Regions from separate parts of the Pinirhizobacter sp. genome, predicted to be linked through region 2. Evidence: predicted binding sites of a transcription regulator. Region 2 holds the regulator's gene; the other holds the start of a gene.
What was found. The regulator FliA, encoded in region 2, starts transcription of late flagellar genes. The targets are predictions, from matches to a motif close to TAAAGTTTNNCNNNCNNNGGCCGATAA.
Positions count from the first base shown of each region.

Region 1 (7,000 bases), on a different contig from region 2:
AACTGCACTACGGCCGGCGCCGGGTGGTGCTGCATGGAACTTCGCTGGCCGCGGACCACGGTGCGCGTTTCATGGTGCACGGCGAACGTGGCAGCTTCACCACGCGTGGGCTCGATGGCCAGGAGGCACTATTGCGTGCCGGCCAGGGGCCTGGAAACGCCTCCTGGCCTCCCGCTGCCCGTCCGGGTGTGCTCACCTCGGGCGACGGAACGGAAACGGTCATGCCATTGCACACCGGTGCTTACACCCGTTACTACGCGGGTGTGGCGCGGGCGATCGTTGATGGTGTGCCACCGCCAGTGACCGGCGAGGAGGCCCTCGACGTGATGCGGGTAATCGTGGCGGCGCAGGCAAGTTCCATGGCGGGAAGGACGATGGCCCTGGATTGAAACCGTGAACGGGACGGGTCAGGCCGTGGCAGCAGCTTCGCGCGAACGCTCTTGCACATAGTGCAACGCAGGCGCCGGACGCCCGAGGTGATAGCCCTGCAGGTAGTCACAACCCATGCCGATCAGCTGGTCCATGGTGGCTGCGTCTTCAACGCCCTCGGCCACCGATTCCAGTTTCATGCGGCGGGCTACGTCGATCATCGCGCCGACCAGCTGGCCGGTATGGGAATCATCGGCCATGGTGCCCACGAACGACTTGTCGATCTTCAGTTCCGTTGCCGGAAAGTGCCGAAGGTACGAGAACGATGCATAACCGGTACCGAAGTCATCGATGGCCACCCGCACGCCCCGGTCGCGAAGCCGACGCAATACGCGCACGCTCATCTCAAGATCGGTAAGGATCGCCGTTTCGGTCACTTCCACGATCACGTTTTCAGCCGGCACGTTCCATATCTCCAGCGCGCCCAGGAACTGTTCCGTAAAGCCTCTTTCGACGAAAACGCGCGGTGACAGGTTCACCGAGACATCAAGCATGACATGCGCGTCGCGCATGGCCGCGGCGTGGCGGAGGCTGGCGTTGAGGTTCCAGCGCGTGAGCGGGACGATAAGGTCGCTACGCTCGGCAAACGGGATGAAATCCGAGGGCATCACCATGCCGCGCGTGGCCGATGTCCACCGGCTGAGCGATTCGACGCGGGCAACCTTTCCACTTTCGCAATGTACCTGGGGCTGGAAGTAGACCTCCAGGCGATTGGCTTCGATGTCGTCGCGAAGTTCACCGTAGAGGATCTCGATCCGGGTGCCTTCGGTCTCGTACATGGCGAACGGTTCGCCGGTGCGTATGGCTTCGTCATGGGCCATCTCGGCCCGGCGGCACAGCAGCTCGGCATCCACACCGTGTTCAGCGTAAAGGGCAGCACCCACCACCGCTCGACCGATCCACGGGCGGCCTGGGCAGGCGAGGGGTTCTTCGAAGGCACTCATAAGCCGCGTGGCCGCAAGCAAGGCATGCGTAGGGTTACGCAACGCCGGGAGTACCGCGATGAAGGTATCCTCGCCTGCTTCGAACACCCTGTCCACGTGGCGCAACAGCCGCTCGATGCGCGCGTACGCCGCGCGCATGATCTGATTGCCGAAGTCGTAGCCGTGGCGCAGCTGCGCCTCGCGCATGCCGCGCAGCCGCAGCACCAGTACGCCGCAGATCGCGTCCTCGGCCTGCCTGTCCAGCATCACCTGGATCGCACTGAACAGGTTGGCCCGCGGTGTCATGACAGGAAATAGTCCGCAGGATCAATGCCGTAAGCACCCACCGGCAGCGTTCGGATGACTTCGCGACGATCCTCACCCGTCTCTGCGATAAGGTCGACCACGATGAAGTCCGCGGTGGGCGACTTGGTACGGTCGGTAAGGATCACCACCTTCGGCTGCAGGCGACGGGACTGGTTCTGCACCATCACGATGGCCACTTCGCCACTGTTGAGTTCCACCAGGGACCCCGTGGGATACACGCCCAGGCAGGCCTGGAACTGCTCCACCAGTTCGCCCTGGAACTCTGTCTCTCGCGCACTGTAGATGCGACGCAGGGCCTGGTGGCGTGAGAGCGCCGCGGCGTGTGGCCGCGAGGAGCACATCGCGTGGTAAGTGTCGATGATCGCGCCCATGCGACCGGCCAGCGGAATGGCCGTGCCGGCCAGGCCATCGGGATAACCGCTGCCGTCAACGCGCTCATGGTGCGTGCGGACCATGTCGCGCACTTCACTGTCGAGCATGGCTGACCGGTCGAGGATATCCATCCCTTCGGCCACGTGGGTGCGCACCAGCATCATTTCGTCGTATTCGAGCGGTCCTTGCCTTGCGAACAATTCCTCCGGCAGCTGCGACTTGCCAACGTCCAGCAACAGGCCGCCTGCAGCCATGCTGACGATGGTCTCCTCGGCGAAGCCCATGTGACGGCCGAAAGATGCAGCCAGGGCACTGCAGCCGATCGCATGGTTATAGATGTAGCTATCGCGCCGGCGCAGGGCGTCGATCCAGAAGAAGGCATCGCTGGAGCGCAATATGCTTTCCACCAGGGGGCGGACCGCGCGGTCGACGTCCTCCGGCGAGATCACGCCGGTATCGGCAATGTCCTGCATGATCTTGCCGATCGACTGCGTGGCATTGTCGAAGGCTTCCCGGGCGCGTGGCGCCTCTTCGTCGAATGTTGCCGTGTCGGCGTATACCACCGCGCGCTGGAAGCGGTTGCCGCTCTGGATCCGCTTGCGCAACGACTGCAGGCGGGTATCGGCCGCCACCCGACGCTGTGCATCGACGTAGACGAACTCGCACCATGTCGCGAGGCTCTCGATATCGTCAGGCGATCCGATCTCGATGCCCTGCAGGGGAAAGGGGGTGCCGTCCCATGGCCGGTCAAGCCGGCACACGAACATGCCGATCTCCAGGTTCCCCACGTCCACCCTGCGTTCGACCAGTTCGTAGGCCACGTCTCACCCCAATGCCAGCCATTGCCATAATCGCCGCGCCATCAACAGGTTAGCGAATGACCCCGATGTATCTGGCGCCGCGAAGGCTTCTCGTCGACAGCAGGCTACAGATCATTATCGACATGGCCCCCGCTAACTTGATAGGGCTGTATGGAATCGGGCCATTCACCGGTCTTCTTGGCAGGGCCCTTCCGGCCCATGCAGCGAGGTTGTCTCCCATGATCCGTCGTCTTCCCCTGGTCGCCGCCCTGGCCATTGCCGCCACCTGTGCTGGCTTCGCCTACGCACACACCGAAGGTCTCGCCCTGCCCGATCCCGTCGCTTCATCTACGACCGCCGCCGGCGGCGATGAGGTGGCCGTGTTCGCAGGCGGCTGCTTCTGGGGTATCGAGGCCGTCTTCGAACACACCAAGGGAGTGAAATCGGCGACCACCGGCTATTCCGGTGGCGAGGCTAAAACCGCTCACTACGACGAAGTCAGCGACGGTGACACCGGCCACGCGGAGTCCGTCCGCGTGGTGTACGACCCAAAACAGGTGAGCTACGGCACCCTGTTGAAGGTGTTCTTCTCCGTGGGGCTCGACCCCACCGAGAAAGATCGCCAGGGCCCTGATTCCGGCACGCAGTACCGCTCGGTCGTATTCACCACGTCAGCCGGCCAGCAGCGCGAGGCATCCGCGTACATCGCGCAGCTGGACAAGGCCAAGGTGTTCGACGCGCCGATCGTGACCCAGGTGCAGCCACTGAAGGCCTTCTACCCGGCCGAGAGCTACCACCAGGACTACGCACGGCTTCACCCCGACAGCATGTACATCGTGATCAACGATGCGCCGAAGGTGGCCAACCTGAAGAAACTGTATCCGGCGCTATACCGTGACTGGACGCAGGCGACCGCGTCACGGTGACAGCCACGAATCTCAGGTCATCGGCAGGTTAAGCCCCTGCTCCCTCGCGCAGGCAATGGCATCGGGATATCCCGCATCGGCGTGGCGCATCACGCCAGTGCCGGGATCGTTCCACAGCACGCGCGCGATGCGGCGGTCGGCATCGGCGGTACCGTCGCAGACAATCACCACGCCTGAGTGCTGGCTGTAACCCATGCCCACGCCACCGCCGTGATGCAGGCTTACCCAGGTTGCGCCACCGGCCACGTTAAGCATGGCGTTCAGCAGCGGCCAGTCGCTTACCGCGTCGCTGCCATCGCGCATGGCTTCGGTCTCGCGGTTGGGGCTGGCAACGGAACCTGAATCAAGGTGGTCACGACCAATCACCACGGGCGCTTTCAGTTCACCGTTGCGAACCATCTCGTTGAAGGCAAGGCCAAGCTTGTGGCGGACACCCAGGCCCACCCAGCAGATGCGCGCGGGCAGGCCCTGGAAGCTGATGCGTTCGCGGGCCATGTCCAGCCAGCGATGCAGGTTGGTGTCGTCGGGGATCAGTTCCTTGACCTTGGCGTCGGTCTTGTAGATGTCTTCCGGATCGCCTGAGAGCGCCACCCAGCGGAATGGTCCGATGCCGCGGCAGAACAGCGGCCGCACGAATGCCGGAACGAAGCCGGGGAAGTCGAATGCGTTGGAAAGCCCCTCGTTCTTGGCCATCTGGCGGATGTTGTTGCCATAGTCGAAGGTGGGTACGCCCTGGGCATGAAAGGCCAGCATGGCTTCCACGTGGGTGCGCATGGAACGCATCGCCGCGTCACGGGTGGCCTCGGGCTCGGACTTCCTCCGCTCGAACCATTCCTCCACCGTCCAGCCAGTGGGCAGGTAACCATTCACCGGGTCATGCGCGCTGGTCTGGTCGGTGACGGCATCCGGCCGCACGCCGCGGCGCACCAGCTCGGGCAACACGTCGGCGGCGTTGCCAAGCAGCGCCACGGATTTTGCCTCACCTGCCGCGGTGTACTTCGCGATCCGCGCCAGCGCGTCGTCGAGATCGGTGGCCTGCTCGTCGACATAACGGGTTTTCAGGCGGAAATCGATGCGGCTCTGCTGGCATTCAATGGTGAGCGACGATGCACCGGCAAGGCTTGCCGCAAGTGGCTGTGCGCCACCCATGCCGCCCAGGCCCGCGGTGAGGACCCACTTGCCCGCAAGACTTCCGCCGTAGTGCTGGCGGCCCATTTCGACGAAGGTCTCGTAGGTACCCTGCACGATGCCCTGCGAGCCGATGTAGATCCAGGAACCTGCGGTCATCTGGCCATACATCATCAAGCCCTTGCGATCGAGCTCGTTGAAGTGTTCCCAATTGGCCCAGGCCGGCACCAGGTTGGAATTGGCGATCAGCACGCGAGGGGCGTCGCCGTGGGTGGGAAACACGCCCACGGGCTTGCCCGATTGCACCAGCAGGGTTTCGTCGTCCCGCAGCTCGCGCAGGGCACGCAGGATGGCGTCGAAGCATTCCCAGTTACGCGCTGCCCGGCCAATGCCGCCATAAACCACCAGTTCCGCAGGGTTCTCCGCCACGTCCGGATCGAGGTTGTTCTGCAGCATGCGGAACGGCGCCTCGGTAAGCCAGCTGCGACAGCTTAAGTGTGTGCCGCGCGGGGCACGGACGATGCGGGTGGTGTCGATGCGGGTGGGTGCGGTCATGATGCCCTCGGCGCGATGCGTAAGCTTCCGATTATGCGGGGGGCGCTCTGCCCAGGGAAAGGCATGGCGCAGCATGCCGTGAAGCCGTCATGGGAATTTGCCATGATGGGAGGTCTTCCGCCGTTCCCGCCCTGCCCCGTATGAAAAATATTCCCTGCCTGCTCCTTGCCGTGGCCCTGCTTTCCGGCTGTGCCACAACGCCGCCGACCCCAGCGCCTGCCCCGGCGAAGGAGCGCATCGTGCTGCTGGTGTCCATCGATGGCTATCGCGCCGACTACCTCGACCGGCACTTGAGCCCCACCTTGGAAAAGCTCGCTGCCACCGGCGTCCATGCCACCGCCATGCAGCCGTCGTTCCCGTCGCTGACCTTCCCCAACCACTACGCCATCGTCACCGGCAAAGTTCCAGACCATTCCGGTATCGTCAACAACACGATGGTCGATCCCGCCCTGGGCCGCTTTTCCATGGCCAAACGCGCGGCTGTCGCCGATGGACGCTGGTGGGAAGATGCCGAACCTGTATGGGTCACCGCGGAGCGTCATGGCATCCGCGCGGCAACGATGTTCTGGCCAGGCTCGGAAGCGGCGATCGAAGGCATCAGGCCCACCCACTACCTGCCGTGGGACGGCAAACTGAAGCCCGACGCGCGTGTCGACCAGCTGTTGGCATGGCTCGACGTCCCGCCTGCTCAACGCCCGCGCCTTGCAACGCTCTACTTCGATGCGGTGGACCACCAGGGCCACAAGTTCGGACCTGATTCCAAAGAAGTGGACCAGGCCATCGCCGAGACCGACCATGTTATGGCGCACCTCATCGCCGGCCTTGGGCAACGGAACCTGCTGGGGAGCGTCGACCTGATTGTGGTGTCCGACCACGGCATGGCCGCCACCCCTGCCAACCAGGTGATCCTGGTCGACGACATCGTGGATCCTTCCACCGTCGACGTGGTCGCCACCGGAACCTTGCCAAGCTTCAACCCGCTGGCCGGGCATGACTTCACCAGGGCACAAGCTGCGTTGCTTGCCCCGCACGAGCACATGGCCTGCTGGCGAAAGGCGGATATTCCCGCACGCTTTGACTATGGCCACCACGAGCGTGTGCCGGCGATTGTCTGCCTGCCCGACGTGGGCTGGCAGGTCACCACCAAGGCCGCGCTGGCCAAGCGGAAGGACCCGATGTCACTGGGCCAGCACGGATACGACAATGCCGATCCATCGATGCGGGCGTTGTTCATCGCCAACGGGCCGTCCTTCGGCCGCGGCGTGACCATCGGTGAATTCCCCAACGTGGATGTCTACGACCTGGTCATGCACCTGCTCGGCCTGCAGCCGCTGCCCAACGATGGCAGCCTGGCACCGTTGCAGCCGGCATTGGCGGCACCCGCACAATCGCCGTGATCGGCCCGGCCGGAATTTAAGCCGGGGCGCCGCCCACGAACCGATATCCCACGCCTGGTTCAGTCTTCAGCCAGCGCGGCGCGGCGGCATCGTCGTTGAGCTTGTGCCGCAGGCGACCCATGACGATACGCAGGTAATGGGTA
Region 1 covers NZ_DASYDG010000045.1:2,469-9,468, forward strand. The annotation lists gene VGM61_RS15255 (oxidoreductase) at 1-389, shown strand, start outside; gene VGM61_RS15260 (GGDEF domain-containing phosphodiesterase) at 408-1,658, opposite strand; gene VGM61_RS15265 (HD-GYP domain-containing protein) at 1,655-2,872, opposite strand; gene msrA (peptide-methionine (S)-S-oxide reductase MsrA) at 3,091-3,777, shown strand; gene hutU (urocanate hydratase) at 3,790-5,460, opposite strand; gene VGM61_RS15280 (ectonucleotide pyrophosphatase/phosphodiesterase) at 5,601-6,857, shown strand; gene VGM61_RS15285 (response regulator transcription factor) at 6,874-7,000, opposite strand, start outside.
Region 1: the regulator FliA is predicted to act here: its motif matches at 2,987-3,013, upstream of VGM61_RS15265 (HD-GYP domain-containing protein).

Region 2 (7,000 bases):
ACCACGTGGCGGCCGCCGATGGGCGCGTTGGCCCATTGGGCGAGATCGCATAGCGGCAGCGCACGGCCGCGGTGGCTGGCCACGACGCGACCATCCACCACGCTCACTTGCCCTGCCACGAGCTCGAATACCTCGGCGATGTTGGACAACGGCAGCGCCAGCCGCCGGTTGCCCACGCGCACCATCAACACGCGCAGGATGGCCAGGGTCAGGGGGACCGACAGGCGGATTTCGCTGCCACGTCCGGCCAGTGAATCGATCGCCAGGGTGCCGCCAAGCTCGACGATCTTGGTCTTGACCACGTCCATGCCCACGCCGCGGCCGGAGATGTCCGACACCTGGGCACGGGTGGAGAACCCCGGGCGGAAAATCAGTTCGAAACATTCGGTGGTGTCCAGGCGTGCGGCCTGTTCTTCGTCCAGAAGACCCTTTTCCACCGCCTTGCGACGCAGGACTTCCGGGTCCATGCCACGACCGTCGTCGGCCACCGTGATGATGATGCGGTCGCCTACCTGGGCTGCGGCTAGACGCACGGTACCCTGCGCGCGCTTCTTCAGCCGCGTGCGGTCGGCAGGATCCTCGATGCCGTGGTCGACGGCATTGCGCAACAGATGGATGAGTGGATCGGCCAACGCCTCGACCACGGTGCGGTCAAGATCGGTTTCCTCACCCTCGGTCTTCAATTCGATGTCCTTGCCCAGCTGGCGGGCAAGGTCGCGCACGATGCGCGGGAAACGCTGGAACAGCTTGCCGATCGGCTGCATCCGCATGCGCAGCACCGCGTTCTGCAGGTCAGCTGCCACTCGTTCGAGTTCGGCGACGGCGCGGTTCATCGCCTCGCCCTGGCCACCGCCTGCCAGCATGGAAAGGCGGTTGCGCACCAGGACCAGTTCGCCGGCAGCATTGACCAGGCCGTCCAGGCGGGCGGTATCGACGCGGACGGTGCTATCGGCCGTCGCGGTTGAACGAGCCGGGGTGGAAGCGGCCGGGGTGACCGCAGCGCGCGCGGGCGTGGCTGCATCCACCGGCGCGGCCGTCGCGGCGGGGGAAACAGCACCGGCGGCAGGAGCCACACTACCCGGACCTTTCCCCGTGCCATGCAGGGCGTCTAGCATGGCTTCAAATTCATCATCGTCGATGGCGGTGCTGGACGGGGCCTTCGCGGCCGGCATCACGGGTGCAGGGGCCGCGTCGGCGATGGCCTCGACCGTGCCTGGTGCGCCACCGGCGCCATAAAGGGAATCGAGCAACGCTTCGAATTCATCGTCACCGATCGGCGCGTCGCCGGTGGCCGATACCGGTTTGGCTGGCACGAGCGCGACCGCTGCTTCGTGGCCTCGGCCCACGCGCGCGGCGGCGATCAGGGCCTCGAATTCATCGTCGATCGGGTCCACGCAGACCGGATCCGCACAAGGGCCGGCCACCGCCCCGGCCACGGGCTCAGGCACGCTTACCGCGTCGACATCCTGCTGCGACTCCAGGCGGCGCAACAGGCTCGCCGGTGCCTCGCGCAGGGTCTCGCCCGCATCACAGGCGCGCATCATGTCGTTGAGCAGGTCAAGCGATTCCAGCAACGCGTCCATGTGCGCTGAGTTCAGGAGCAAGGTGTGGTTACGGGCCTGGTTCAGCAGATCCTCGGCGCGATGGCAAAGCGCCACCATCGGATCGAAACCGAGGAATCCCGCGCCGCCCTTCACGGTGTGGAAGGCACGGAATACCGCGTTCAACAACTCCGTGTCGCCCGGCATGGTTTCCAGTTCCACCAGCTGTTCGCCGAGACGGTCCAACAGCTCCCCGGCCTCGACCAGGAAAACATTGACCAACTCGCTGTCCAGCTCGACGCTCATCTTCTATTCCTTAGAAGCCGAATTCACTGAGCATGCGATCGACCTCGTCCTGGGCGACACGGTCGTTCGCCGGCGCGGCGGCCGCGCCGGCAAGGGTGCCGGTCAGGCGCACCAGTTCGAGCAGCGAGGCGTCGACCTTGCCCAGGAAATCGGCAACCTTGCGCACGCGCTGGCCGGAAAGATCCTGCCAGGACTGCGCTTCCACCATCTCGCCCAGGCCCGCGTCGGCGGCCACGGCGAATTCATCGACGTGGGAAGCCAGGGCGAAAGCGGCGGCGGAGAAATCGGTGCTGGCCGGGTCCACGGCCATCAACTCGTCGGCCTCGCGCGAAAGCGCCTGCACCTGCGGGCGAAGCTGTTCGGAGAAGTCCAGGCTGCGATGGGCTGCGGTGGCGCTCATCTCCAGCACGTCGATGAGATGTTTGCGGGCGTCACCCATGTTGCCGGGCTCGCCGTTGGAGGATATGTCCGAGGACAGGCGGCGAACGGCGTCGTGCAGGTCGCGGGCAAGGCAACCCATGGCACGGAAAAGATGCTGCTCACGGCTGCGGATGAGGGTATCCAGGGCCTGTTCGAAGTCGGCGCGGTCGCCTGAGTCGAGCAGTTCGCGCAACGCCGGGGGCACGTCATGGCCCAACGGGGAGATCATCGTGTTCATGGCTGGCCTTAGCTCGCGGCCGCGAGGCGTTCGAAGATGCGGTCGAGTTTTTCCTTCAGCGTGACGGCGGTGAACGGCTTGACCACATAGCCGTTCACACCGCTTTGCGCTGCCGCGATGATCTGGTCGCGGTTGTTTTCGGCGGTGACCATCAACACCGGCAGGTGTTTGAGCGCGGCGTCGGCGCGGATGGCGCGCAGCAGCTCGATGCCGGTCATGTTGGGCATGTTCCAGTCGGTCACCACCAGGTCGAACGAGGCCGCGCGCAGTGATGCGAGCGCGGTGACGCCGTCCTCGGCCTCGGCGATGGCGGTATTGGTGAAGCCGAGTTCGACCAGGAGGTTCCTGACGATACGGCGCATGGTGGAGAAATCGTCCACCACCAGGATTTTCATGTTCTTGTCCAAAACGTCTCTCCGCGATGCGTTCGCGCTACTTCTTTGTTCGTCGGGGCTTTTCAGGCCCGCTCGCGCCAGCCACCCATGCGGGCGCGGAGGCGGATCAGGGCTTGTCCGTGGATCTGGCACACGCGCGACTCGCTTACGCCGAGGATGGCGCCGACCTCCTTGAGGTTCAGCTCCTGCTCGTAATAGAGCGACATGACCAGTTTTTCGCGTTCGGGTAGGGAGTCGATCGAGTCGGCCAGGGCCTCGCGCATGCCTTCGCGCTCGAAGAGCGCATCCGGACCCTGGGCGTCGGGGTCGGCCACATCGATGGCCGAGCCTTCGTCACCCTCGGGGGCCGACAGCGACAGCAGGCGGGCGCCCGCGGCATCGGCGAGGATCTGGTTGTATTCGAGCGCATCGATGCCAAGACGCTTCATCACTTCCGCGTCGTCGGCGTCGGCGCCGGTCTCGTTCTCGATCTGTCGCGTCACCTCCGCTACTTCACGTACCTTGCGATGGACCGAGCGGGGCGTCCAGTCCGTCTTGCGCAGCTCATCGAGCATGGCGCCACGGATGCGGATGCCCGCGTATGTCTCAAAACTGGCCGCGCGCGTCGGCGAAAAATTCCTCGCCGCCTCGAGCAGGCCGATCATGCCGGCCTGGATCAGGTCGCCCACGTCCACACTCGCCGGCAGGCGCCCCATCAAGTGGTAGGCGATCCTGCGGACCAGCGGCGCGTGGATACGCACCAGCTCATCCGCCGGGATACGCGAAACCTCCAGGTATTCGGTGGCGACGCTCATGACGGCAACCCTCCCATCGGACGGGGGCGCTCGCTGAAAAAGCCGATGCGACCCTGGGCGCGACGCTCGGGTTCGCCCCATGTATCGACCGCACGTGCCAGATTCTTGAATCCGAGCGCCGAACGGCTGCTTGGCCATGCTTCGACGACCGCCGCCTGGCGACGGATCGCCTGGCGCAGGTATTCGTCGTGGGGGACCATCCCCATGAAGTCCAGGGACACGTCCAGGAAGCGTCCGGTCACCCGGGAAAGCTTCTCGAACAACTGTTTACCTTCCTGTGCATGACGGACCATGTTGGCCACGATGCGGAAACGGGGGACGTCGAATTCGCGCGAGAGCACCTTGATCAGGGCATAGGCGTCGGTGAGCGAGGTCGGCTCGTCGCAGACCACCACCACCACGTCGTCGGCGGCGGCGGCGAACATCGACACGCTGTCGGACAGGCCCGCGGCGGTATCGACGATGAGAAATTCAGGGCGGACGGTGAGCTCGTCGAAGGCGCGGATCACCGCGGCGTGCTCGACATTGGGCAGTTGCGCCATGCGCCGGGTGCCGGAGGTGGCCGGGATCACCTTCAGGCCGTGGCGTGAATCGGTGATCAGTTCCTCCAGCCGGGCGCTGCCTTCGAGCAGGTGGCCCAGGTGGCGCGTGGGCTGCAGGCCCAGCAGTACGTCGACGTTGGCCATGCCAAGGTCGGCATCCAGCAACAAGGTGTCGCGGCCACCCATGGCCAGGGCCATGGCGAGGTTCACCGCCGTGGTGGTCTTGCCGACACCGCCCTTGCCGCCGGCCACCGCGATGGTGCGGCAGGGCTGGCGGTCGCCGATAAAGGCCAGTCCCGCGGCCTGGTGGGCGGCGACGGCGAGGTCGTTGCTGCTGGGCGGCGAAGACATCTGCAGGTAACTTCCGATTGCGAGGTTCATGGGGATTCCGTTGCTCACGCCAGGGCGGGTTGGGCGACGCCGAAGCGGTCGGCAAGCAGGACATCGTCGGGTTCCGCCTGGCCGGTCTTGACCAGTTGGGCCGCGCGGAGGACGAGCTTTCGCGCATCCGCCGTGGCGATGTCTTCGGGTACACGCTGACCGTCCGTGGTGTAGTCCAGGGGCAGCCCGCTGCGAATCAATGCAGAAAGCGCGCCACCGAGCAGGGGGGACTCGTCGAGCTTGGTCAGGATCACCGCCTGGGGCTTCAACGGCTGGTAGGCGCGTACCGCATGTTCCATGGCCTGGGCCTGGGCATTGGCCGCCAGTACCAGGCAAACGCGCACATCGGACGCCGCCCTCAGCGTCTCGAACTGGCTTTGCAGGCGCGGATCGGTGCCGGCAAGGCCGGCGGTGTCCACCAGCACGGTGTGGTGGCCTCGCAACTGGCCGAGCACCGTGCGCAGGCTTGCCGCGTCGTGGGCGGCGTGCACCCGCACGCCAAGCAGGCGGCCGTAGTGCTCCATCTGGGCCGCGGCGCCGATGCGGTACTGGTCTGTGGTGATCAGGGTGACGTTATTCGCGCCATGGCGAAGCACCGCGCGGGCGGCAAGCTTGGCAATAGTGGTGGTTTTGCCAACACCCGTGGGGCCGACCAGGGCGACGATGCCGCCGAGCTGGTCGATCTCGCGGCCACTGACGGTAATGTGCCGGGACAGCAGCCCCAGCGGCAGGTACCGCGACTGTTCAACCGTCATCTTGGCGGGTAGTTCCGCCGTGAGCATGCGCGCCACGTCTGAATCCAGGCCCATGCGGGTGAGCTCGCGCAGCACGCGGGCCTGCAGGGGCTGCTCGCGGTCGAGCTGGTTCCAGCCCAGGCTGGACAGCTGGATCTGCAGCATTTCCTTCAGCTGGTTCAGTTCTTCGCGCATGCCGTTGACGGCGATGTCCTGACCCGGCACCCGGGTAGCGGCGCGGACGGCGTCGGCGACGGAAGCGGCCAGGGCCGCGGTGCCGTAGCGGGTCGCCCCGGAGCGCGGGGTGGTGGGCGCAAGGTGACGCTCAGCGGCGGGTTCGGCCTCGGCCTGGCCCCTGGGGGCCGCTTTCGGGGCGACGATCGGCGGCAGCTCGGCCCGGGGCGAGGGAGCCGGCTCGCGCTCGGCGCTGTGTCCCGCAGCCTCGCGCACCAGCGCCTCGTCGTAGTCGAGCGCGGCGATGATCTCGATGCCCTCGGCGATGCGGCGGGAGGACAGGATCACCGAATCGGGACCTTGTTCCTCACGCACTTCCCGCATGGCCTGGCGCATGTCGGCGGCAACGAATCGTTTGATCTTCATGGCGTGGATCCGGAATGCGTGGCGGGGGTCAAGGCGTTGGCGTTAATGGCGGCAACGGCGGCGTTCCGTCGCATCTCGTGGGTTTTCCGTCGTGTGCCGTTCATTGCTCGCCCTACCCCTTCTCTTAGCGTCCCAGTGCCGTGACCAGCCGCACGCGGCGGTTGTCCGGCACCTCGTTGTAGGCAAGTACGTGCAGGTTCTGTGCCACGTGGCGAGTGAAGCGGGCGAGCCACGGCCGCAGGTTCGGGGCGACCAGCAAAACCGCAGGTTCACCCGCGATTTCCTGCCGCCGGGCGGCCTCGGCGACGCTCTGCTGGAGGCGCTCGGCCAGGCCAGGCTCTACCGCCGCGCCAGCCACGCCACCACCTTGCAGTGAGCCCAGGAGGATCTGTTCCAGGTCCGGCGCCAGGGTAATGACGGGGATCTCCGACCCCATGCCGGCGATCTCCTGGACGATCTGCCTCCCCAGGGCTACGCGGACGGCGGACGAAAGCACGCCGGGATCCTGACTCTGGCCGGCGTGTTCCGCCAAGGATTCGACGATGCCGCGCATGTTGCGCACCGGCACGCGCTCGGCAAGAAGGTTCTGCAGCACCTTCACAACCACGCCCAGCGACAGGCGCTTGGGCACGAGGTCCTCCACCAGCTTCGGCGCTGTGGCCGCCAGGCGGTCGAGCATCTGCTGCACGTCCTGGTGACCCAGGAGCTCATGGGCATGACCGCCCAGGATGTGCGAAAGATGGGTGGCGATCACGGTGGCCGGATCCACCACCGTGTAGCCCAGCGACTGCGCATGTTCGCGCAGGCCCGGCTCGATCCACACCGCCGGCAGGCCGAAGGCAGGATCGGTGGTGGCGATACCGTTCAACGCGCCGTGCACGCGGCCCGGGTCGATCGCCAGCATCCGTTCGTTGTGGATCTCCGCCTCGCCCATCGGTACGCCCATCAGGCTGATCCGATACGAATGCGGGCCCAGGTCCAGGTTGTCGCGAATGTGCACCGCCGGCACCAGGAAACCCAGTTCCTGCGAGAGCTTGCGACGGACCGAC
Region 2 covers NZ_DASYDG010000010.1:38,391-45,390, forward strand. The annotation lists gene VGM61_RS03085 (chemotaxis protein CheA) at 1-1,847, opposite strand, end outside; gene VGM61_RS03090 (protein phosphatase CheZ) at 1,858-2,505, opposite strand; gene cheY (chemotaxis response regulator CheY) at 2,514-2,912, opposite strand; gene VGM61_RS03100 (RNA polymerase sigma factor FliA) at 2,963-3,694, opposite strand; gene VGM61_RS03105 (MinD/ParA family ATP-binding protein) at 3,691-4,521, opposite strand; gene flhF (flagellar biosynthesis protein FlhF) at 4,632-5,951, opposite strand; gene flhA (flagellar biosynthesis protein FlhA) at 6,076-7,000, opposite strand, start outside.